DNA from 3 places in the Paraliobacillus zengyii genome. Region 1 is predicted to be linked to each of the others. Evidence: riboswitches for the same ligand, from Rfam matches in the RefSeq annotation. Region 1 holds a riboswitch; each other region holds the start of a gene.
What was found. A riboswitch is a leader RNA that binds a small molecule or an ion and turns the genes downstream of it on or off. The one in region 1 is predicted to bind cyclic di-GMP.

Region 1 (7,775 bases):
TATGCAGGAACAACTAGACCATTCCTAGCACCTGTTAAGTTTTCTCCTAGGTCTACAAACTCACCTTCATATTCTTCATAGAAGGAAGCATGAGTTGCAGGCAACCATGGAGCAACAGAAGCATCAGCATCACCTGTTGCAATTGCTTGAAACATTACAGAAGGATCAACAGGGGTAAGTGTAACATCATAACCTTGTTGTTCTAATACTAGTTTAACAACATTGGCGGAAGCACGTTCCGAATCCCAAGGAGTTAATGCTAACTCAATTGGAGTACCATCTACTGGCTCTGTACCTTCTGTCCATGAATTAACCGTATCCTCGTTTTCATCTATCCACTGTTGGGCTGCTTCTTCAAATTCTATATCCAGGGCAGCAAGCATGACCTCTTCAATGTCTTCTGGTTCCCAGTGGAAGCTATCAAGGATGGCATAAGCATCTGGCATATCATCTTCCAGACCTTCTCTTACTATTGTTGCTATATGTTCTACGTCACCAAAAACACCGTTTGGATCTTCTAATATCTTTATGTCATATTGTGAAAACATGTAGTGAGGTGTCCATCCAACAACAACAATTGGCTCCTCATTTTCAATAGCGCTATCTAATGCTGTTAACATAGATGCCGTTGAAGATACTTCATGCTCCCAACCAGAAAGATTTTCATATTCAGTTAAAGCATTATCGGCTTGTTGCGTAATTCCAGCACCAGGTTCAATGCCTGTAAGAGTGTAATCTACTTCCTCACCAACATTTATGGAAGTCTCTGACTGATCATCTCCACTGCTACTTGAACTGTCTTGTCCACAGCCAGCTAATACAATAGATAAAGATACACCTGTAATTATCCCCATCTTTTTCCACTTTAAATTAAACATGTTATGAAACACTCCTTTAAATTTGTTCTTTCTTTTAAACTTATTTTTCATTTGAAAATTATCATAATTTTCAAACAATAAAGAATAAAGTACACCATACAAAAAATAAATTCGCTAATTTATTGCTAAGACTCCCTACATTATATAGCTTTTGTTAGCTTTTACTCAAACTCCATATATAATGATTATCATACATATTATTCATTTAATATGTATTAAACGTAGTTAACATCAAGATAATGTAAAGATGCTCACCTATGGTCCTTTTACCTCTATAAAGTGAACTTTACTTTTCTCTAATGAACATGTAGTCTAAATTAAACATAGTGTGAGCACCTTATATAGGATGTGATTTAGATGGAAAACATGAAAGCATTAGACCAATCTAGAGCTAGAGTAATAGATGCAATTTCACAAAATATGACCCTTTATGGTGTAACCCCCTCAATTGGAAGGTTATACTGCTTACTTTTTTTCTCGGATAAAGCCCTTACACTTGATGAGATGAAAGAAGAGCTAGGAATGAGTAAAGCAAGTATGAGTCTTGCGGTTAGAAGCTTACTTGATTTAAATATGGTTGAAAAGTCTTGGATAAAAGGTGTGAGGAAAGATTTATATATTGTGAAGGACGATTCTTTTCAGCGCTTTTTCGATTACTTTATAAATAAGTGGCGACCAGCCGTTACGATGAATACTACGGCAATCGAAAAATCGATCACTGAATTGCAGGAACTACTTACTAACTCAGATTCTTCTAAAGAAGTTTATGAGCATGCTCAAAATGATATTAACAACCTTCAAAATTGGCTTGGTTATTTTGATTGGCTCAACAGACTAATCGATAGTTTTGAAACACAGGAAATATTTGATTTCATTCCAATCGATAAAAAGGATGATTCAAAAGAATAACTTTAAGCGTCTTTACTAACTTGAGTGCTCAACCAAGTAGCTCTGAAAGGCTTTAAGAAAAGAGTCACAACTAGCTTACTATGCTAGATGTGTCTCTCTTCTGTATATTTACTTTAACTATGCTGAGGACTTGCCATCTTATTTAAAAATGCTTGAGGGATAAATTGAGAAGAAGAACAGACTTTACACCATTTTTAATTTTGTACTATTTTTAACACTACTTAATTTTTAATAAAAAAAAGTTGCCAACTATATCAGTTGACAACTTTTTATATAAGTAGACTTTTAGCGTAGGTCCATGTAATACAGATTTGCCACGTCATCTTTCGTAATAACATGATCGCCCGACTTAAGTGATACTATGACAATTCCATCTCTCATTTGATGAATTGTTCCATCTATCTTGATTTCTGCATCATCTCCAGTATTAAACACTAAAGTTAATGTTGACTCTTCTGAAGTTGTAAACGCAATCCTTGTTGAACTCTCAATTTTTAGACTCTGCGTTAGTGTTAAGCCGCTATATTCTACTGTTCCTTTACTTGATGATAGATTTCCTTCGATCGTAAAGAAATCGCTATCCTTTCCATCAGTCGTGAAATTATGAGAATACTCTCCAGTTACTGGCTCCGTTGGGTTGGGATCTGTTGGATCTGTTGGATCTGTTGGGTCTGTTGGAGTTGGGTCTGTCGGCATTTCTATTGAATTCCCTCCTACAGATAAAAGGCTTGTTGTGTAATTTTTTAATTTTGTCATAAGTTCTGAGTTAAGTTTATATGATTTATCATCAACTGCATCATTAAACTCCCATGTGAAGTCCCCGTTATTTAGGCGACCAGATTCTTCTTTAACAATTTGTTCTACAGCACTTACTTCATCAATAGCCGATACATTTACGCCCATATCTATACTAGTATCAAAGTTATTATAAGTTGTTCCCCCTACTAGTGTTTTGTATGTGCTTGGTACCGTTTCGTTTCTAGACGAGGCTAGGTATGCGTCAAATGAACTTGTATTAGCCGAAGCTGTTCCTTCATTTGAATTTGCGTAAACTAAACTTGTAGCATCAACAATTGTATTATTGTATGCTTTAATCATTCCTCCATCTTCATCAGAGAATGTACCACTCCCTAACGTATCAGTACCCTGTAAGGAACTCATCATAGGATATTTTGCATTTCTAAAATAATTGGATTCTACAAACGCCGAACCACCTGTTGTCACCCCAATTCCATATTTCGAGATTCCATCAAAAAAGTTATTATACACATGAACAGATGCCACTCTTATACGTGGATGGCGAGAGTCTGAATGGTCAAACCAGTTATGGTGAAAGGTTACAAAGAACTCTGATGATTCACTCAACCCGACTAGAGAAGATTTTCCTGAATCCCAGTAATGATTGTGGGAAATTGTAATATCTGTTGAACCTTTCTTAAGGTCTGTTGAACCATCACCTTTTGACTGGTCAGAATCTGATCCTGCAGTTCCATAGAATAGATCATTATGATGGACCCAAACATTCACATTATCTGTATCAAGTGAAATTGCATCGTCAGGGAATAAAGCCATGCCTAAGTTTCTAATTTCTAGATTACCAGTATATCTCGCTAGTATTCCCCATCCATAGGCATACGTATCTTCTCCGATACCTTCTAAAGTAATATTCATTTCTGAATAACTTGTATTACCTTTCACTTCAAGGTAACCATTACTATTAAGTTGTCCACTCATGTTGTCATCAGTAATTTTGCCAATAAACCGTATTGCAAGTGGTGTTTTATCATATCCCTTTTTTCTTAATGATAAAATTTCTCCTATACCAACTCCAGTTTCCTTATCACCTGAGCTATTGATTATTACTTCTTGCTTAACTGTTGTTGCAGTCTCAGATGTTACATAAATAACTTGAGCTCCTTCCCTAAGTGTCCCATCCTCATTATAAGCTCCTGAAGCTGTGCCATATTGTGAGTTCCCTGCAAAGGCAAATCCAGATCTGTCATGTTCCTTTACGGAAAGTGTATTTGTGTAATCGCTTACACTAGAGCCATCTTTAAGTAAACCGTCCACTTTCATTACATAATCTCCAGCTGCAAGACCTACGGCGTCAGCTCTCCAATAAGAAGCGTAGTTACGAATTAAATCATTGTCAATTTGTTGATATTGAGAATCTGGAGCGCTTGCAGGTTTAATATATACATTATATCCTTCTGCATTACTTATAGGTGACCACTCTACATATGCAGTTTCAAACCAAGCCCCACTGTTAGATATAGAAAGACTTGCAGCACTTACTGTCTGATTTGCGAATCCGACCGTCACCAAAGATAGTATAAAAGAATACAATAAAAAACGCGTAAATACCTTTGTGATTACATTCTTCATTAAAATTCCTCCAATGTTTTAAATTTTCACACCCTGAGCTTACCACCATGACTGTATTTTCATATGACTTAACTTCTGCCTTAATAAGTTGATCTTGTCCATTCACCTCCTTAAACGAAAACCTAAGTTCTCATTTCATATAAGTGCAATTTTCAAAACCGTCTCGACAGAGCAAAAAACCTAACGACTTCTTGTCATTAAGTTACATTACAAAAAACAACACAAGTCATTTGTTTAAATAACTATAGTCATTAATATGCAACCCGACGATCATAGAAAATTACTTTACCTTAGATTCGTAGCTTTGCGTCCCTATTTTTCAATAGGTTTGCCAAATATAATATTATGTTATTCTTGATATTATTAATTTTAACAAATTTTTCTATAATAAGTAAATAATTAGATAGTCCTGTTTTTACTGGCGATTTTTCTTTTATTCTAAAATATTCGAATTTAAAATTTTAAATATGTTGAATTCAATGTTCTAATAATTTAGAATTAATTTATATTAGAAAAAGAGGTGCTTTAATGAATGTTTTAAATACCACAAGTAGAAAAAGAGAGACATATGAAGTTCAACTCGAATATTCGTTACTTTGGGAATGTGCATTGGGGATTGCTGCTGTGACAAACAGTCCTTTAATTAAGACTTTAGAAAAGCCTCAAGAATATTGGGAACAAGTAAAAAGCTCTATCTCGGATGACTTATTAAATCACCTAGCCACCGTAGAAGAGAAAAACACTTGGAAGTCTTTATTACAGCTGCTTCACCAAGAAGAATTTACTGAAATCAAGCATTTCATTTCATACATTACAGAGCTATCTGAAACAGATTTAAAGTATATTTGTCTACCTTTCATCGGCCAGAAATATGACGAAATAAGGCTAAGGGCGGCAATCGGACAACACGTCGCAGCAACCGAATTAATGACGTTAACAAAAGACAACCCTTTTTTTCCTACTTATATCGAATTTATTTGCGATGTAAATGCTGCTTATTTAAAGGAGCATCTCATTGCTGTTATGAAAGGCTGGTTCGAACAGGTTATTAAAAATGAAAAACCAGAAGAGGTTACTACCTATCTAAAAACGGATTTAGAATCAAAAATTCACATGTCTAAGCGGATGTCTCCTGAAGCGTTGGTAGAATGGGCAACTGGTGGGATTATCTATTTACCAGAGCCAAGTATCGGTAGAGTCTTGCTAATTCCACAATATGTTTATCGACCTTGGAATATTGAAGCAGATATAGAAGGAACAAAAGTTTTCTACTATCCGATAGCAAATGAAAGTATATTTCCTAATAAACCGCATATCCCTAATAACTTTCTAGTTCTGAGATATAAAGCTCTAGGTGATGAGGTTAGACTCCGTATGATCAAACTATTATATGAAAATACCTTAACATTACAAGACATCACAAATGAACTAGACATAGCAAAATCTACGGTTCATCATCATCTCAAAATCCTTAGGTCAGCTAGATTAGTAGAGATAGTGAATGGAGTGTATTGTTTGAAGAAAAATGCACTAAAATCATTACCAAAAGAGATGGAACAATATCTAAATCCAAGATAAGGGGAACAAGAGATGGCAGAATCATTAAAAAGAAGTGTTAACGAAGTATCTGAATTTAAGAAAAATCACTCTGCTTTTCGTTTTATTGGTGGAAATGTCATATCTTTTTGTGGTGACCAAATTTATTTGATCGCTATTCCTCTTATGGTTTTGGCTATAACAGGTTCTCCATTGAGCATGGGGTTGGTAGCGGCACTTGAGCGTTTACCAATTTTATTTCAACCACTTACCGGGATATTAGCAGATCGTTATAATAGAAAACATTTGTTATTACTATGTGATCTGGCAAGATGTATAATTGTTGGTTTAATTGGGGTACTATTTATTTTCGACTTATTAGAAATTTGGTTCTTAAATAGCGCGGCTTTTCTTATTGGGATACTAAGTCAAGTATATAATATTGCTCAATTTGCTTCCATCCCAAGGTTAGTACGTAAAGAGGACCTGCAAGCTATCAATTCTATAAATACAGGTTTATTTAATACTGCTGTATTAGTTGCGCCAGGTCTAGGTGGATTGATTATTAGTTTTTACAACCCCGGGTATGCGCTTTTAATAAATAGCTTTAGTTTTCTTGTAGCATTTTTTGCGATTCTAAGTATCAATTTAAAACAAGAGCCTCAAAAGCATGATAAGAAAAGTTCATTCTGGCTAGATATTAAAGAAGGTTTCCAATTTGTTATTCAAACAAAGCCAATACTTTATACAAATCTAGCAATGCTAATTTCAATCTTTGGTACAACCTTATTTTTAACCATGATGGTATTTCATTTAACTGATACAATTAATTTAACAGTAGAACAGACTGGTATACTCATATCGATTGGAGGAATCGGAGCGATAACCGGTGCATTAGTTACTAATTTATTAAGTGAACGTTTCACATACAGGCGCATCTTATTTTTTGCTTCTTTTATCGGTGGGTTTTCGATTATTTTATTTGGCGTAGCATCTAGCTATTTTCTGTTAATTGTATTCAATGCTTTAGGCACTTTTGCTGCCTCATTGATGAACCCTTGTATTGTTACAATAAGACAGACACTAACTCCCGATCATTTATTAGGACGTGTCCAAGCTACGAGTCGATTTATGGCATGGATTCTTATGCCTTTAGCAGCGTTTATAGCTGGTCTATTAGCTAATGAATTTGGAACAAATTTTACGATAGTATTAGGAGGCGTTGTATCAACTTTCGCTTCATTATTTTACCTACATCAATCATTGAAATATAACTAAATAAATTGTTTTTAGAAGAGAGCTATACACTAATTCTCCTCTACGTAATCCTTTTAGATGTTTTATAGGGCTCTTATTTTACATTACTTGATTAATTGTTCCTTCCATACTTTTAGGAAGAGTTGATATCCCATCCATAAATTCCTTTAAAGAAAATAACAATGGTTTACAATTTCCACCAACACCAACAATAATGCTCAAATTATCGGGTGAATAGACAACTGTATGCAATGTACCAAAGTACTCTTTATAGTATTTTGAAAATAATGGTGAAGTTTCATCATTAAAATGATGATAAGCAGCTATAGGCGACAGACTCTCTCGCAATAAGCAACTTACATATTCCTTACGTTTTAATGAGCCTTGTATATCAACACTATTTTTCATTCTCAATATATCCGATTCAAAGTGATTTGTGCATATTCGAGGATTAGAGAAATTTATGACCTGTTGATCTGGGGATGCTTCTATTATTATACTTTTTCCACTTTGATCTGTAATGGAATAGTTGTAGCAATAACCATGCGGAATAGTCTTGATAAAACTTACTGTATCTTCAATGTTTGCGCATTGTTCTAATAGCATTCTAACAATAGTCGTAGCAACAAAACCTTTCTCACTGTGTTCGTTATTTACAAAATGCAACCCTACTACAAGCCCTTTTTCATTCATTCCATCAAGTCTACCAATTACTTGGTGACTAAAACCTACACTAGCATAGCCATTTGTAGGATTCGTAATTACAAGTCTTGCATCGTATAGTTCTGGACTGAAATCGTAATTCCGAGC
Region 2 (7,775 bases), 1.7 Mb from region 1:
ATTACTTTACCAATCGAGAAAGATCCAGCTTCGATCTGCTTCTCAGGCATAAAAGATCATATGCGCCAATATGTAAACAAAAACAAATAGGCCAAAAATCCGTTAAGCACAGCTGCTTAACGGATTTTTTTAATAATTATTATGTATTACATTATACAAGTGGATGGCATTAGAGATTATCGGTATTAATTCTTGGATACTCTGGTTCAACCGCTGCTAAAACACGTGCATTATTATTATGTCGTTCATTTTTTGATTCTTGATCACAATCTCCGTCAGCTATCGGAATAGTATTGTATTGACTCTCTCTCTTTCCTTTTGTTTCCTTATTATTTTTGTTATGCATTTTATCACCTCCACCATAGTATATCTAGGAATAACAGCACTATACATGTTCCTAAGTTGGCAGGTAGTTTTCAAAATAATCAACAGAAGGATCAGTCTAAGTTAAAGTGATAGACTGATCCTTTTTAAAATATAAAATTGTAAAACAAGTGTGAGGTTATGGGTATTATTAATTAGTTTTTTAGTCGATTCAATATATCTTTAGCTGTTGCCAAGTTCATATTCTTTCTCTGTTTCAATTCTTCTGTAACGATATCAATTTGTTCACCCTTAGCCCCCGCACTAATAGCAAGCGATTTCGCATGAAGTCCCATATGTCCTTTTTGAATACCTTCGGTTACAAGTGCCTTAAGAGCAGAAAAATTTTGCGCTAAGCCAACAGAAACAATAATCGATTCCAATTCTTTTGCTGTCGGATTTCCTAAAAGTTGCTTCGTGAATTGAGCTGTAGGATGGATGTTAATAGAACCTCCAACAGAACCTACTGGTAAAGGAATTGTCATTGAGCCAACTAAATCACCGTTTTGTGCTTTAGACCATGTAGAGAGGGAACGATACTGGCCACTCCGTGCTGCATAAGCATGTACGCCTGCTTCAATAGCTCGAAAATCATTTCCTGATGCAAGAACTACCGAGTCAATACCGTTCATAATTCCTTTATTATGTGTGACAGCTCTATATGGATCAACAGTAGCAAATTGACAAGCTTCGATGATCCTATCACGAACTACCTCACCTGAAAAAGCACCTTTTTCTAATAATGTAACTGGAATATGACAAGTTGCAGTTGCTAAACATTCTGTCGCATAGTTTGAGAGTATGCCCATTATGGCAGTTCCACCTGTCAAGTTTTCTACATATGGCTTAATAGCTTCAACCATTGTATTGATAATATTGGCTCCCATTGCTTCTAATGTTTGAACGTGGATATGAATTACAAAAAAAGAAGGCGAATCATACTGATCATCTGCTTCAATCTGTCTGGTTACAACAGAACGAGCACCACCGCCTCGCTTCACAATAGAAGGATGGGCTTGATTTGCTTTTTCTATGATCTGATCTACATGCTGAAAAATATTTTGTTCAGCTTGATTCATATTAGAAACGTTCGTTAAAGCAATCTGACCTATCATAGTTCGTTCTTGTATAGTTGTCTCAAAACCACCTGATTGGCTGATAATTTTTGCTGCAGAACTAGCGGCAGCAATAACGGATGGTTCCTCAACGGCCATCGGGACAATGTATTCCTTTTGATCAATTAAAAAGTTAAGTGCAAGCCCAAGTGGTAATTCGTATGTAGTAATTTGGTTTTCAATCATATGATTCGCAATTTCATCTGGTAATTCTAATTTACGCTTTAAGTCTACTGCATCTTCATCAGTTAGAATCTCAGCTGAAATCAATGCTTTGATTCGTTCTTCATGCGTCTTCTGATAAAATTTATTTAAAAAGTGCTTTTTCATTTGTTGGCCTCCTGTGATCATAACAGTTCATTCTAATTTTAATTTATCACAGAAATGCTTGAGATCAAAGAGATGTATGCGATTGTGTGAAATTCTGAAAAAAACAAGTTATTTTAGTCGATGGAAAACATATGAAATCTACAGTTAGTTGTCATTATATGTTAAAATATGTATAGACGTTTTATGCATTTAGTTAAAAATTACTAACCTATTAATTGAGTTAGGGGGAAGTGCTGTGGAGAGAACCTATAATTTATGGCATTTTATTTAATATTATTATGTATTGGTTTGTCTCTCTACTCACTATATTCTAATATCAGCAACGCTTGGAGAATTGCACCATCAAATTATGTACTTCTTTTAGTTAGTATCATTGCATTTATTTTTGGAGTTATAGGATTCAAAGATAACAGGCACTGGAAGAGTAAAACAAGAAGTTGGTTGACTCTAATTTTATCTATATTGTTTTCGTTAGCTATTTTCTATGTGATATTATTATCGTCACTTTTATCTTCAATGGGAGTAAATGAACAGATTAAAACAGTTAGTTCTCCCGATGAGAATTACACCATTGATTTTTATTTTTATGATGCAGGAGCATCAGGATCATTCGGAATAAGAGGCGAACTAAACGGACCATTATGGTTTAAAAAAAGAATTTTCCTTCAAAGCGGAACAGAAGAAGTAACTGTTAAATGGGAAAGCAATAAGATAGTGGTAATTAATGATCAGACGCTAGATTTAGATAAAGGAGATACTTTTCGTTATTAGAACTTTTTAATTTAGTGACATGAATTATAAAGAAGGAGAATATGAATGGACCAAATAACATTTGAAGATATATACACACTTGGAAAAATCGTAACCGAAAATGCTCATTATAAACACTATCATTATGCATAGATGTTAATCAGGTATGATAGTAATTTCATTGAATTTAAAAATTCACCTTCTTTAAGTAAATTTTAAGAGGCAGAAAAATACTTAAGGGAATTTCACCTGAGACAAGGCCAAAAACATGTAAAATTTTATTTTCCTGCTAATACAAAGCCTACCGCAGAACTCCTTGCACAACTGAATGATATGGGTTATGAAATAGGGTCTCTAGAACTATATACTATTCAACCGAAGCACTTTCCTTCTTTGAGAAACAACACAGATATAGATATTCAAGTAGTGACAGGTGAAAATTTAGAAGTTCTTCTTCATCTACAATATCAGTTTGACCTTAACTTTGGAAGTGAGTTTGCAAAACAAAAAGCTGATCTTATAAAACGTCAATTTGAAGAGGAACATATTCATCAAGTTTTAGCTTTTTATAAAGGAGCTCCAGCAGGTTGTGTAGATGTTATTATTTCTAATGAAACAACAGAAATCGATAATCTTACTGTTGTCGAATCGTTTCGGAATAGAGGAATAGGCAGCAGATTACAAGAATTTGTAATGAAGACATTCCCTGATAAGACTGTCATATTAGTGGCTGACGGTGAAGATACGCCTAAAGAAATGTACTTAAAACAAAACTATAAGTATCGTGATTTTAAATATGAAGCACAAAAAATATATCAAGATTAGATTTTAATGAATTTTATAAGAAACCAGGAATTTTGCCACATTTGTCGAAAAGGTAACTAATGAACACCAAATTACTTTAAAAAGAAAGCGAGGCTTATATGAAAAAACTATATATTAAGCAAAAAGTTTTTAGTTTGGGTGGTAATTTCACTGTTAAGGACGAATTTGAACAAGATAAGTATGTGATAAAAGGAAGTTTCCTTTCCATTCCAAAAACTTTTACTATCAAAGATACCTCTGAAAATGAAATTGGTACAATAACAAAGAAGGTATTTAGTCTAATGCCGAAATTTTTCGTTCAGGTTGATGGAAAAGATGTTGTTACTATTAAAAAGGAATTTTCTTTTTTAAAATCACGCTATCAAATTGAAGGGCAAGATATTTCAGTACGTGGTGACTGGTGGGACAAAAAATTTGATATAGTGAGCAATGGCGAAATAGTAGGCCAAGTTACCGAAAAATGGTTATCATGGGGCGACACCTATGAGGTAAACGTTAACGACGAATCACTAGAACATATAATTATTTCATTAGTTATAGCGATTGACTTTGTCAAACAAGAAGAAAGCACCGTAGCAACAAATGCGGGTAATTAATTACAACAGAGGGGGCAGAAGAAGATGCTGTTAGCACTATATAATGTAGATAAACAGTTACATACAATAGATGAAACGGTCCCTAGCTTGACACCATATTTATTAAAACAACAGAATCCAACACCAGTTATAATTGTATGCCCAGGTGGTGGGTATACACATCGTGCAGAACACGAGGGAACACCTATTGCAGAATGGCTCAATGAAATTGGAATAGCAGCAGTAGTATTACATTACAGAATAGCTCCTCATCAACACCCGACTCCGTTAAATGACGCTAAACGAGCTATTCGCACTGTTAGACATCATGCTAGCGAATGGAATATAGACCCAGATCGAGTCGGTATATTAGGTTTTTCTGCAGGCGGGCATTTGGCAGCTTCCGCTAGTATTCATTACGACGAGGGTAATCCTGAGGCGGATGATGCCATTGAACATCAAAGCAGTCGTCCTAATCTAATGGTACTATGTTATCCTGTTATTTCGATGGGTGAATTTACGCATGAAGGTAGTAAGCAGGCTTTACTTGGCGAACAGCCTAATTCTTCTTTAGTGGAACTTATGTCATTGGAAGACCATGTAACAACTGATACACCACCTGCTTTTTTATGGCATACAGCAGATGATGGCGCCGTTCCAGTAGAGAACAGTCTACAGTTTGCTAGTGCTTTAAGTAGAAAAAAAGTTCCTTATGCGTTGCATGTTTTTGAAAGTGGTCGACATGGACTTGGACTTGCGAACGATCTGAAAGATGTCAGTTGGTGGACATCTGTTTGTGAAATGTGGCTAAGAAAAAGGGGATTTTAAAACACAAGTAAAAAGTAAACATAATCTGAATTTCTGTATACTTTAATATAAAATGTTAATCTGAATTTTCTAGGGAATGATGACATTATTTAGGTCTACTCCCTAGTTTTCTCACTATTTTCGTCATCCAATAAGCACTAATCGCTATAACCAAATCAACAAGTAACAGATAAAATGAATTCATTCCTTTATCAAATTTTAATAATCCTACCTTATCTTCAATAATTGCTAATCCAAACGCAAAAAGAATACTTAATAGTAAGATGTATAAATAAAAACTCTTCTTATCATTCGTACAATACTGGTATATAAGTAAAAAAGCTACTGGTAGTGCGGAAGCAGTCATGCTTAGTGCATAGGGGATAAACGGTGTAAGAAAATAGGTGTGAACGAAAAAACCGTGACGCGATAATATAATTTCTGCGTATGTCCAGAGCATATGTACTGTATAACCAAAGAAAAAAACTTCAAAAATTCGTTTGCGATCCACTTTAAAATAAAGAAGAACCAAGGGTGATAAAAAGAAAAGAACAACTATCCAGAATTGCCATGTTCCAAAGCTTGAATAGGCATGCCAATACGAACGGAAAAGTTCATTTAACGCTTCGTTCTTATCATATATATTCTCCCAGTACGTTTGATATTCCATGAAGAGCCCTCCTATAGTAGCAATAGTATTTTCTTATTTTGTGACGTTAAGTGCAATCTATACCGAAAAGAATTAAACCTTAGTTTAATTTAACTGCATTCTTTAGCTTAAAAATATACAATAGCCTTTTTCGTCGAAATATGTTGAATTATAATTAAAAATAAGCTATTCTTAAAACAATACTAAAGTACTAATAAAAGGTGTTACTTAAATAGAATATCACGAAAAAGGCAAACTATTTGAAAGAATAGGACGCAAAGTCATGGGTCTAAGGTATGGATTTATCTTCATTACTATTGATCGCCAGACCACCAAATTACATTTACAGTTATTTTGGCTATACATTTATTTGTGATAGCTTTTTTTATACTCTTTTATCGAACTACTAATAGTTATGAGTAGAACTATGTTAATTAGTATTTATAGATTATAAAAAGAGGTGTAAACATGAGACTAATCAGTATCTCAGACTATGACAACAAAAGTATGGTACTTGCCAAGCCAATATATGATTCGAGCAAACGTGTTTTACTTGCAACTGGTAGAACGATCGATCCTAAAATACAATCTAGACTAGAAAACATGGGCATTAATTTTCTTTTTATAGAGGATGAGGTTTCTAAAGGAATTACAATTGAAGATATGCTCGATATGCCAACATGGACAGACGCCATTCAAGCAGTTAAAACCTTTTATGAACATGCGACGCAAAAAAGCACGCCGGAATTAAAACCTATTCAGCAAGTAGCAGGCATATTGCTTAAAGAAGTAAAGCATAGACCAACACTTATACTTATTCCATCGGGAACAATGACAAAGGAATTACAGCCTTATGCACATGCAGTTAATGTCACCATTCTGGCTTTATTGACTGCCAAAGAAATGGGCTATAATGACTTAAAACTTAGGGATCTAGCAATTGGTTCCTTATTACATGATATAGGTAAAGCAATTGATACAGATGAACAGAAACATCCTGATTCAGGCTTCCAATTATTGCGAACAATTAGTCAGTTTAGTATTGTATCAGCTCATATTGCCTATCAGCATCATGAAACATTAGACGGAAAGGGTTTTCCACGTCAAATAAAGGATAATGATTTTCTAGAAATTGCTCAAATTTGCGCTGTTGCAAACCGCTATGATAATTTAATTGTAAAAAAAAAGCTTCCACCACATGATGCTATGGAAGCAATTATGGCTATGTCAGATCGTTTGTATTCGCACAAAATTGTTACAGCTTTTAGTCAATCCATTTCTACTTACCCACCAGGAACGAAAGTACTGATCAATCATAATCAACCAGCAATTGTTACTGAAATAAACAAACATTTTCATCGACCAATGATAAAAATACTTGCGACTGAAAAAGTGATTGATCTAATTGATAATCCTACGTTTATGATAAAACCATTTGAATCAGCAGTATAGATTACTCTCCGAATAATTTCACTTTAAACGATCCATGTTAGCATTAGGAGGTGTTTAAAGTGGGAAAAGACCGTCAAGAAAAGAAATTAAGAGAAAGTGGACGTGTTGAATCTGATCGAGATCAAGATCTAAGTAAAGCAGGAGCAACTAAAATGTCTAGCCCTGAAGAAGGCAGAAAATTGAACGATGGGAAATAAGGCAGCATAGTATCAAAAAATAGATTTTGAAGAACACTTTTCTTTTTTTAGAAAAGTGTTCTTTATTATATGAAAAATAAAAAAATTAAAAGAGGAATCTAAATTGATTGGATATTTATGTTAAAATAAATATAACTTTGTGGTAAGAGATTACAAAAGTTAATACTAATTTTTTTGTTGAAGGAGAGTTTTATGATTCAAAACGTTTTTAAAGAAGCGATGACAATACTTAGTAATAATTGGTTGAAGATTATCGGAATGGTTCTTCTAACTTATTTTATCAAGCTTTTACTTGGAACAGTGCCTATTCAGGGATCTGTAAGTATTAGAATGGATCCATTAGCAGTATCAAGTTTAGACTCAATACAGTCATTACTAATAGGACCATTAGTAAATAGCATATTGTTTTTTATACTTCTTCAATACATTATCCTAACCAAAAACACGATGAGAAAAAGGTTTTTGACCGCTATCACTTATCCATTTCGAAACGCGCGCTTGCTCTATAAAGGACTTATTGTCTTAATCATTTCAAATTTCCTACTGTATCTTATCGGAATGTTAGCTATATATACAGTAATTATATTTCTTGCAATTATTCCAGTTGGGTTAAATTTAGGAACAGGTTCGATAATAGCTGGTTTTATAATTCTATATGGTATTCTTTTTTGGCTTTATTTAGGTACTTCACAAGCGCTGTATTTGTTACATG
Region 3 (7,775 bases), 1.5 Mb from region 1:
AAAAAACAATTCACCCTCTTTTATTTGGACTTAGATCGTCTCTCTCACATAAATGACTCTTTAGGCTATCAAATTGGCAATAAAGTTTTACAAAATATTGCTAGCAAGCTAACAAAGACTTTATCTTCTACTAGTTATGTTGCTAGATTAGTAAGCAATGACTTTATTATAATTGATACTGAAACATTGCAAATAGATACAGCAAGTAATTTAGCTGATAAACTCTTGCGAACAATTGAAGAGGAAATCAATATATTTGATTATCAGTTAAATATTACAACAAGTGTAGGTATTAGCTTTTATCCAGATAATGGTGATACAGAATTAAAAATTTTAGAAAGTTCACACATTGCATTAAAAGAAGCAAAAAATAATGGAGGAAATACCTATAAATTTTACTCACCATCCAATAATATTTCATCTTTTAAAAAATACATGCTTGAACGAGATTTAAGAAAAGCGATTACTAATGAAGAATTTGAAGTCTATTATCAACCACAAGTAAATGCCTTCACTGGATTAATTGAATCCGCTGAAGCTTTATTAAGATGGAACCATAAGGAATGGGGTTTAGTGTCTCCATCTGAATTTATTCCATTAGCTGAAGAGAACTATCTGATGAACGATATAGGGGATTGGGTAATCACAAAAGTGATCGAACAATTAAAAATATGGAAAGATCAAGATTATATATTACGACCTATTTCTATAAATATATCTCCTAATCGATTTTTAAAACCAGGATTAATTTCATTTATCAAGGAGCAATTAGAAAAATATGATATTTCTGCACACTTTCTAACATTTGAAATCACAGAAAGTACATATTTAAAAAATGAAAACAAAGTACAGCATACACTTTCACAACTACGTGCATTAGGTATATCAATTGCAATTGACGACTTCGGAACTGGCTATGCATCTTTACAATACTTACGCGATTTTCCTGCTGATGAATTAAAGATCGATCGCGTTTTTATCTTAAATATATTGGATGATAATAAAAAGGATGCTGCAATAGTTAGTAGCATATTATATCTCGCAAAATCATTAGATATGAGAGTCATTGTTGAGGGTGTAGAGAATTTTGAACAACTTCAATTTCTAAAACAAAAAGAGTGTCACCTTATACAAGGTTATCTTTTTTCCGAAGCTGTACCAAATAACAGATTTGAAGAATTGATTAAGAAAAGTTTTCTTCCAATTCCAAAGTCAACTAAAGTGACAAAACCTAAAGTAGAAAGAAGAAAATATTATCGATTATCCTTCCCTGGATATTTACAAGGTGGACTATCTATTCTTGAAATTAATAATCGTAAAGTAGATGTAGGCACGGCAAACATATTAATTGAAAATATTAGTTTAGGTGGCTTAAAGCTAATGTCTGATTTAAAATTACCAGTTCAATCAAACATGAAAATTGTTTATACTTTTTCACTATTAGGATTTGATTTTGAAATCATTGGATCTTTCGTTTGGAAAAGTGAAATTGGACAAGATATTTTTTATTACGGTGTTGCTTTTGATGACTTTTCTGAAGCAAATAAGGATCATCTAGCGAAAGTAATTAATCAGTTGACTATTTACTCGAAAAATAACAAGCCGATTCCAGATACAGACTTCTACACAGATAACCCAATTACCTACTTTCTTAAAAATTTTGACTAAAATATGTTTAAACTTTAACAAAAATCGCCATCCTAGTAATAAACTTATTCGGAGGCGGTCTTAATGAAAATACGTATGCGCAATCAATTAATTGAAAATCTTGAGCTTTCCATACCACAATTATCTAATAAATATCATTTTGATAGTATGACAACATATCTAGCCAAAGGTCAAGCAGACTCTTTGTATATAGGTTATAAAATTACTGTAAACACTAGAAACTATTATGTTTATTTACCTTTTATGAGTTATTCTGAAGAAGCTTTAATACCACTAACACCAATTTGGACTTTACAATCTGAAAATTATAAGGGACCTTCCTTCAGAGGTTTTGATCATTTGGATAATTGCTTAGATGCACTAGATCAATCTGGTAAGGATAATAGTATTAACCAAGCTATTTAATAAAAACACCTTCGTTTATGAACACAATATCGCGTCATTTTTCGAAGGTGTTTTTTATTTACGTTTATAGTTTATACTTATTGACTTGATTCGCTAAATTTTTTGCGACATTTGTTAAGTCTTCTGTATGATTAGCCATCTCTTCCATTGCACTGCTTGTTTCTTGAGCTGAAGCAGAAGTTTGTTCGACTCCTGCAGCTGATTGCTCTGCAACAGCTGCTATTTCTTCTGTGGCACTATTCATTTCTTTACTTGTATTTGTTACTTGTAGTAAATTATCATTTACTATTGTAATTTGATTAGACATATCTACTAAGGCTTGATTAATTTGTTCAAATGTTTGTCCCGTTTTCTTAACTTGCTCACTACCCTGCTTTACCTCTTGATAACCATTTTCCAATGTGTTCGTCACGTCTGAAGTTTCTGTTTGGATCATATTAACTATTTCTGTAATACTTATAACTGAACCAGAAACTTGTTCTGCTAATTTTCTAACTTCATCAGCTACTACTGCAAAACCTTTTCCTGCTTCTCCAGCACGTGCTGCTTCAATCGCAGCATTTAAAGCAAGAAGGTTTGTTTGCTCAGCTATGTCTTTAATAACTGACACTAGTTTTGTTACCTCTTTTGATTTCACATCTAATCCTTGCACCTTAACTACTGCTTGATTAACAATTGAATCAACATTTTCCATTTGTTTAACAGATTGAAGCATCAATGAACTTCCCTCTCCACTTAAATTACGGACCGCGTTTGAAGCGTCTTTTATGTGGATACTCTTTTCGTTTGCTTGCTCAATTTTCTCCGTAAATTCTCGCATAGATATGGATAAATTACTAGCATGTGTTGCTTGCGTATCTGATCCTGATGCAATTTCCTGCATGGTAACTGCGATTTGTTCTGAAGCAGCTTTTACTTCATTTGTTGAAAGGGAAAGCTCATGACTATTAGATGTAATAGCTTGCGCTGCTTCTGAAACACTGTTTAACATAGTTCGTAATTTTTCTTTCATTTCATTTGCAGAAATGGAAAGTTGACCAATTTCATCTGTTCTTTTCTGTATTAAAGTTATAGATAAATCGCCATTTTCTACTTCCTTCATATTACTTTGTAAGGAACGTATCGGCTTTGTGATTTGTTTAGATACAAATAAAGATACAATAATAGCAATAATAATAGAGAGAATTAGTGCAGTAGCAATGGGTAAAAGAATTGGCGTTGCTTTGTCCTCTAATTCATCTATATAAACTGTTCCTATGATTATCCAATCTTTTGTTTCATTAACAGAAAAACCTAATATTTTTTCTTGACCTTCATACATATATTCCACTGTACCAGATCTAGCATTAGTAGCGATAATCTTTTCATAATACTCTTCATGTGTAATATCTACACCCGTCATCGTTTCATCTGGATGGGCAATAAATTCGCCATTACTAATAACGGCAAAATATCCTGTTTCACCAATTTTTGTATTATCTGCTATATCTATTATTGCTGTTTCACTTGCTCCAGCTGTTGCTGCACCACTAAGTATATTAGCCTGTTGTTTGACACTTTCACTTAATTCATTTGTTGTGATCGAAACACTATATGTATAACTAACGAAACTGATTACTATGCCTACTACTATTAATAATGTAATAAATGGTATTAAAATTTGCCTTTGTAAGCTTTTGTTAAAAAAGGATTCTAGTTTGTTTTTCATCTTGGTGTGTCCCCCTTGTAATTTCACAAAAATAAAACTATTCTCAATTAGAATGGCCAAATAGTAATATTATTTGGTAGCTAGGCTATCCTAGTATAAACAAATACGTTAGACCCTTAGCTTTGCGTCCTGTTCTTTCAAACAATTTGCCTTTTTATAATTAAATAATACGATTTGCTTTCACCCCATTTGATAAAGTAATTATTACTTCTTTATAATAGTTATTTTATACTACGACTTTATTCTTATGTTGTCAAGACTTTTATCTTTGTATCGTGCCATATTTCATTCGAATATCGAGTCTTTTTGAAAAAATTGTTTCATTACAATAAAGATAGAAAATACGATGTAACTTTATAAAAAATTTGTTCTACTCTTTATAGTTCTGTAGCGCTTAAACGTACAAACTCACCATCTAATTTATCATTTCCTTACGTCGCAATTTATAGTGATTTGGTCTTAAACAACAAACTTTTAGAAAGCAGCTAAGCTAATAAAATCCAAGAAAGTCGCGTGAAATGCATAATTACAATATTATTTTACAAACTAATCAAAAAAGGAGTAGCTATATATTTATGGAAAAGCATACGGATATATCAACCCATCTAGAAACAAACATGGATCATGCAATTGCAGAAGAAATAACCGAAGATATTGCAGTTTATCGTACTTTAGTATCCAATGTATACATGCTTGGTAATCCATCAGAAAAAAATTGGGTACTTATTGATACAGGAATTGCTCATTATCATGGGCGAATAATTTCAGCTGCAAAAAAACGCTTTAATGACACTCCACCAAAAGCTATTATTTTGACACATGCTCATTTTGATCATGTAGGATCTGCAAAAAAGTTAGCAAAGCATTGGGATGTATCTATTTATGTACATCCTGAGGAATTACCTTTTGTTGATGGCACATGTGAGTATCCACCAGCTGATCCAACTGTTGGTGGCGGCTTACTTTCTTTATTATCACCAGTGTTTCCTACAGATGCAGTCAATTTAAAACATTTAGCTAAGACATTGTCAGCTGATGGAAAACTTCCCTTCCTTGATGACTGGCATTATATTCATACACCTGGACACACACCAGGACATATCTCCCTTTTCCGAGAAAGTGACAAAATTTTAATTGCAGGCGATGCGGTTACAACTGAAAATCCCGAATCAAGTTTGGCGGTACTTCTACCAATCATTAAACTATATGGACCTCCTGCATATTTTACACATGACTGGGATGATGCAGAAAGATCAGTTCAAACACTTGCCAAATTAAAACCAAAATTACTTTTAACTGGACATGGATTACCTATGAAAGATAAAGAATTAAGTGAAGGGTTTGAAAAATTAACAGCTGATTTTTATGATATTGCAATCCCAAAACACAAAAGGAACTAGACAATAAAACGAAAAGCTAATGTACGTTCATTAGAGAGCGTATCATTAGCTTTCACTTATTCAATTTGAAATTTTTTCACTCTCAGATTTAACTTATTTGATAATGTCTTTAATACCTCTGCTTGTTCTAATAAGAAATCTACTGCTTCTTTTTGTTGTTCTATCGATCCAGAGGTTTCTTCTATATTTGCTGCATTTTCTTCCGAAACAGAAGCAATTTGGATAATACCAACATTCATTTCCTTACTGTTATCTTCGATTCTTTTTAGGTTAGTTGTAACAGTTGCAATACGTTGATTCATTTGAGTGACTTCATTTTTTATAGTTGAAAAGTATGTTGCAGATTGCTTTATTTGAGTAACACCTTTGTTTACTTGCTTATGAGCTCCATCCAGAGAAACAGCTAGCGATTTAGATTCTTGTTGCATTTGATTGATTACCTCAGCTATATCTACTGCAGATAAACTAACTTGTTCTGCTAACTTTCTAATTTCATCTGCTACTACAGAGAAGCCTTTCCCAGCTTCACCTGCTCTTGCTGCTTCAATTGCTGCATTCAGTGCTAATAAATTTGTCTGTTCTGTAATATTGTTAATTACAACAGTCAAGTCAGACACAGCCTGTGATTGTTTTTCTAAACCTTGAACTTTACTCACTGCATTTCTCACTTCATTATTAATTACTTCGATTTGTGTAATGGAATCATTCATCTGATCTGTTCCTTCATTCGAAATGTTCCAAACACTTATCGAAGACTTTTCCAATAATACTGATTCATGTTTTACTTTACCAATTTGCTTATCTAAATGTTGTTCTGATGATGCTATATCTGTTGCAGAAGTAGCTTGTTCTTCTGCTCCGCTAGCTAACTCCTGCATGGTAGAAGTCAATTGTTGACTACCTATTTGTATAGTATTACTAATCTTTTGTAATGCATTACTTTGCTGATCAATTCGATCGGAAGCATCACTAGTGTGCTCAATTGTTTCTCTTAAATTAGCAATCATTTGGTTCATCGCTTCAGAAAGTTGTCGAACTTCTCCCCTACCTTTCATTTCTACCTTTTGAGTTAAGTTTCCTTTAGCAATGATTAATGCTTGATTACGTAACCCAATAAGTGGATCAGCAATATTCCTTGCGATAAATATTGACAATACAATAGCAGTAACAAGTGTGATACTACCAATTAGTAAAATAACAGCGCCTACTTTTTCAATGGATTGTAATGCGTTTTCTGTTGGCTCACTAACAATTAGCGACCAATTAAATCCTTTAAAATCTTTATATCCAGCACTTTTGACATACCCTATAATTGCATCATTACCTGAACTGTTTTTTGCTTTGATAAAACCTGATTCACCAGGTGTAGAAACATTTAGTTCAGTGAATAGTTGAGATGACTGATCAAGTTCTGTTATCTCTGCATCAACATCAGTACTTGCGCTAGAAATTGTATCAGCAACTTTTTCACCATCTTGATTTACTAATTCAACCACAACATTATCACTTGAAATACTATTAACATCATCCCAAATATGCTCAACATTGAACTTAGCTTGCAATACTCTATCCTCTGTATTATTATCTATTCGTACATTAATTTCTAAAACGTGGCTATCTAACGCATCATCATAGACTACTTCTGAGATAGATAATCCATTCTCAACCACTTCATTCCATTCAGTCGTATTAGTTTCTAATGATACGGAATTACCGTTACTAGATTGACTAATGACAGTTCCGTCTAAATTAATTATAGATAACGAAGCATAATAACCTAACGTCTCCAATTGTTGATCTAAATAATCCTCCGTTTCTACACTATCATCCATAGCATTCAGAACAGTATCTGAGTTTGCCATGATTTGCACGTCCCTTATTCTTTCATACATTGTACGATCTAATTTCTCCATATTAACTAGTGCATAGTCTTTTACTTTATTACCAACTTCATTTTCTAGCGATGTTGCTGCTTGATTATAAGAAAGCAAACCTACCACTATTATTGGAACTAAAGCAACCATACTAAAATAAATAATTAATGTACTCCTAATACCCCTATTTAAAAATTTCTCTTTCCATTTTCTAATCATGCAATCCAGTCCTTCTGCCTCTATGTATTTGTTAACTAACTAAATAGAAGGTAATCTTCTAATTTTTGTTAGAAAAACTAACCAAAGTATACTATAGAATACAGCGTCTATAGGTGACGTTTTTGTGAAATATAATTTTATACGAGTAAAAAAAAACACTACCAAAACTAGTTGGTAGTGAGTTCTATTAATATTTAAGGTAACACATTTCCTGCAGAACGATATATCTCATACCATTCTTCTCTTGTTAAAGTAATATGTGAAGCTTTTTCAATATCCGCTAGTCGTTTCGGATTCATCGTTCCAACAACCGGTTGAATTTTTGCCGGGTGACGTAAAATCCAAGCAATCGCAATCGCTGAATCAGTTACCCCTTTTTTTTCTGCTATCTCTTGTATTTTACCATTCACTTCTGGAAAATCTTTATTACCAACAAATACACCTTTGATCATGCCATATTGGAATGGTGACCAAGCTTGTACAGTTATATCATGTAAACGA

Region 2: it holds a riboswitch for cyclic di-GMP, as region 1 does, so the genes downstream of both, DM447_RS10035 (HD-GYP domain-containing protein) here and DM447_RS17765 (pectate lyase family protein) in region 1, are expected to answer to the same signal.
Region 3: it holds a riboswitch for cyclic di-GMP, as region 1 does, so the genes downstream of both, DM447_RS10940 (methyl-accepting chemotaxis protein) here and DM447_RS17765 (pectate lyase family protein) in region 1, are expected to answer to the same signal.

What each region holds. Positions count from the first base shown of each region.
Region 1 covers NZ_CP029797.1:3,638,937-3,646,711, forward strand. Annotated here, with positions in the region: gene DM447_RS17755 (glycine betaine ABC transporter substrate-binding protein) at 1-878, opposite strand, end outside; gene DM447_RS17760 (GbsR/MarR family transcriptional regulator) at 1,236-1,787, shown strand; gene DM447_RS17765 (pectate lyase family protein) at 2,073-4,172, opposite strand; cyclic di-GMP riboswitch class I at 4,427-4,515, opposite strand; gene DM447_RS17770 (ArsR/SmtB family transcription factor) at 4,701-5,750, shown strand; gene DM447_RS17775 (MFS transporter) at 5,763-6,986, shown strand; gene DM447_RS17780 (C45 family autoproteolytic acyltransferase/hydrolase) at 7,065-7,775, opposite strand, start outside.
Region 2 covers NZ_CP029797.1:1,982,201-1,989,975, forward strand. Annotated here, with positions in the region: gene DM447_RS10000 (hydroxymethylglutaryl-CoA synthase) at 1-90, shown strand, start outside; gene DM447_RS18365 (hypothetical protein) at 170-346, opposite strand; gene DM447_RS10005 (hydroxymethylglutaryl-CoA reductase, degradative) at 519-1,808, opposite strand; gene DM447_RS10010 (DUF5412 family protein) at 2,064-2,579, shown strand; partial or broken gene DM447_RS18675 (DUF5613 domain-containing protein) at 2,793-2,912, shown strand; gene DM447_RS18545 (GNAT family N-acetyltransferase) at 2,892-3,383, shown strand; gene DM447_RS10020 (LURP-one-related/scramblase family protein) at 3,482-3,979, shown strand; gene DM447_RS10025 (alpha/beta hydrolase) at 4,004-4,786, shown strand; gene DM447_RS10030 (hypothetical protein) at 4,872-5,435, opposite strand; cyclic di-GMP riboswitch class I at 5,655-5,751, shown strand; gene DM447_RS10035 (HD-GYP domain-containing protein) at 5,883-6,866, shown strand; gene DM447_RS10040 (YpzI family protein) at 6,926-7,063, shown strand; gene DM447_RS10045 (DUF975 family protein) at 7,256-7,775, shown strand, end outside.
Region 3 covers NZ_CP029797.1:2,148,240-2,156,014, forward strand. Annotated here, with positions in the region: gene DM447_RS10930 (EAL domain-containing protein) at 1-1,668, shown strand, start outside; gene DM447_RS10935 (DUF5634 family protein) at 1,732-2,073, shown strand; gene DM447_RS10940 (methyl-accepting chemotaxis protein) at 2,138-3,781, opposite strand; cyclic di-GMP riboswitch class I at 3,854-3,942, opposite strand; gene DM447_RS10945 (MBL fold metallo-hydrolase) at 4,357-5,181, shown strand; gene DM447_RS10950 (methyl-accepting chemotaxis protein) at 5,238-7,274, opposite strand; gene DM447_RS10955 (aldo/keto reductase) at 7,469-7,775, opposite strand, start outside.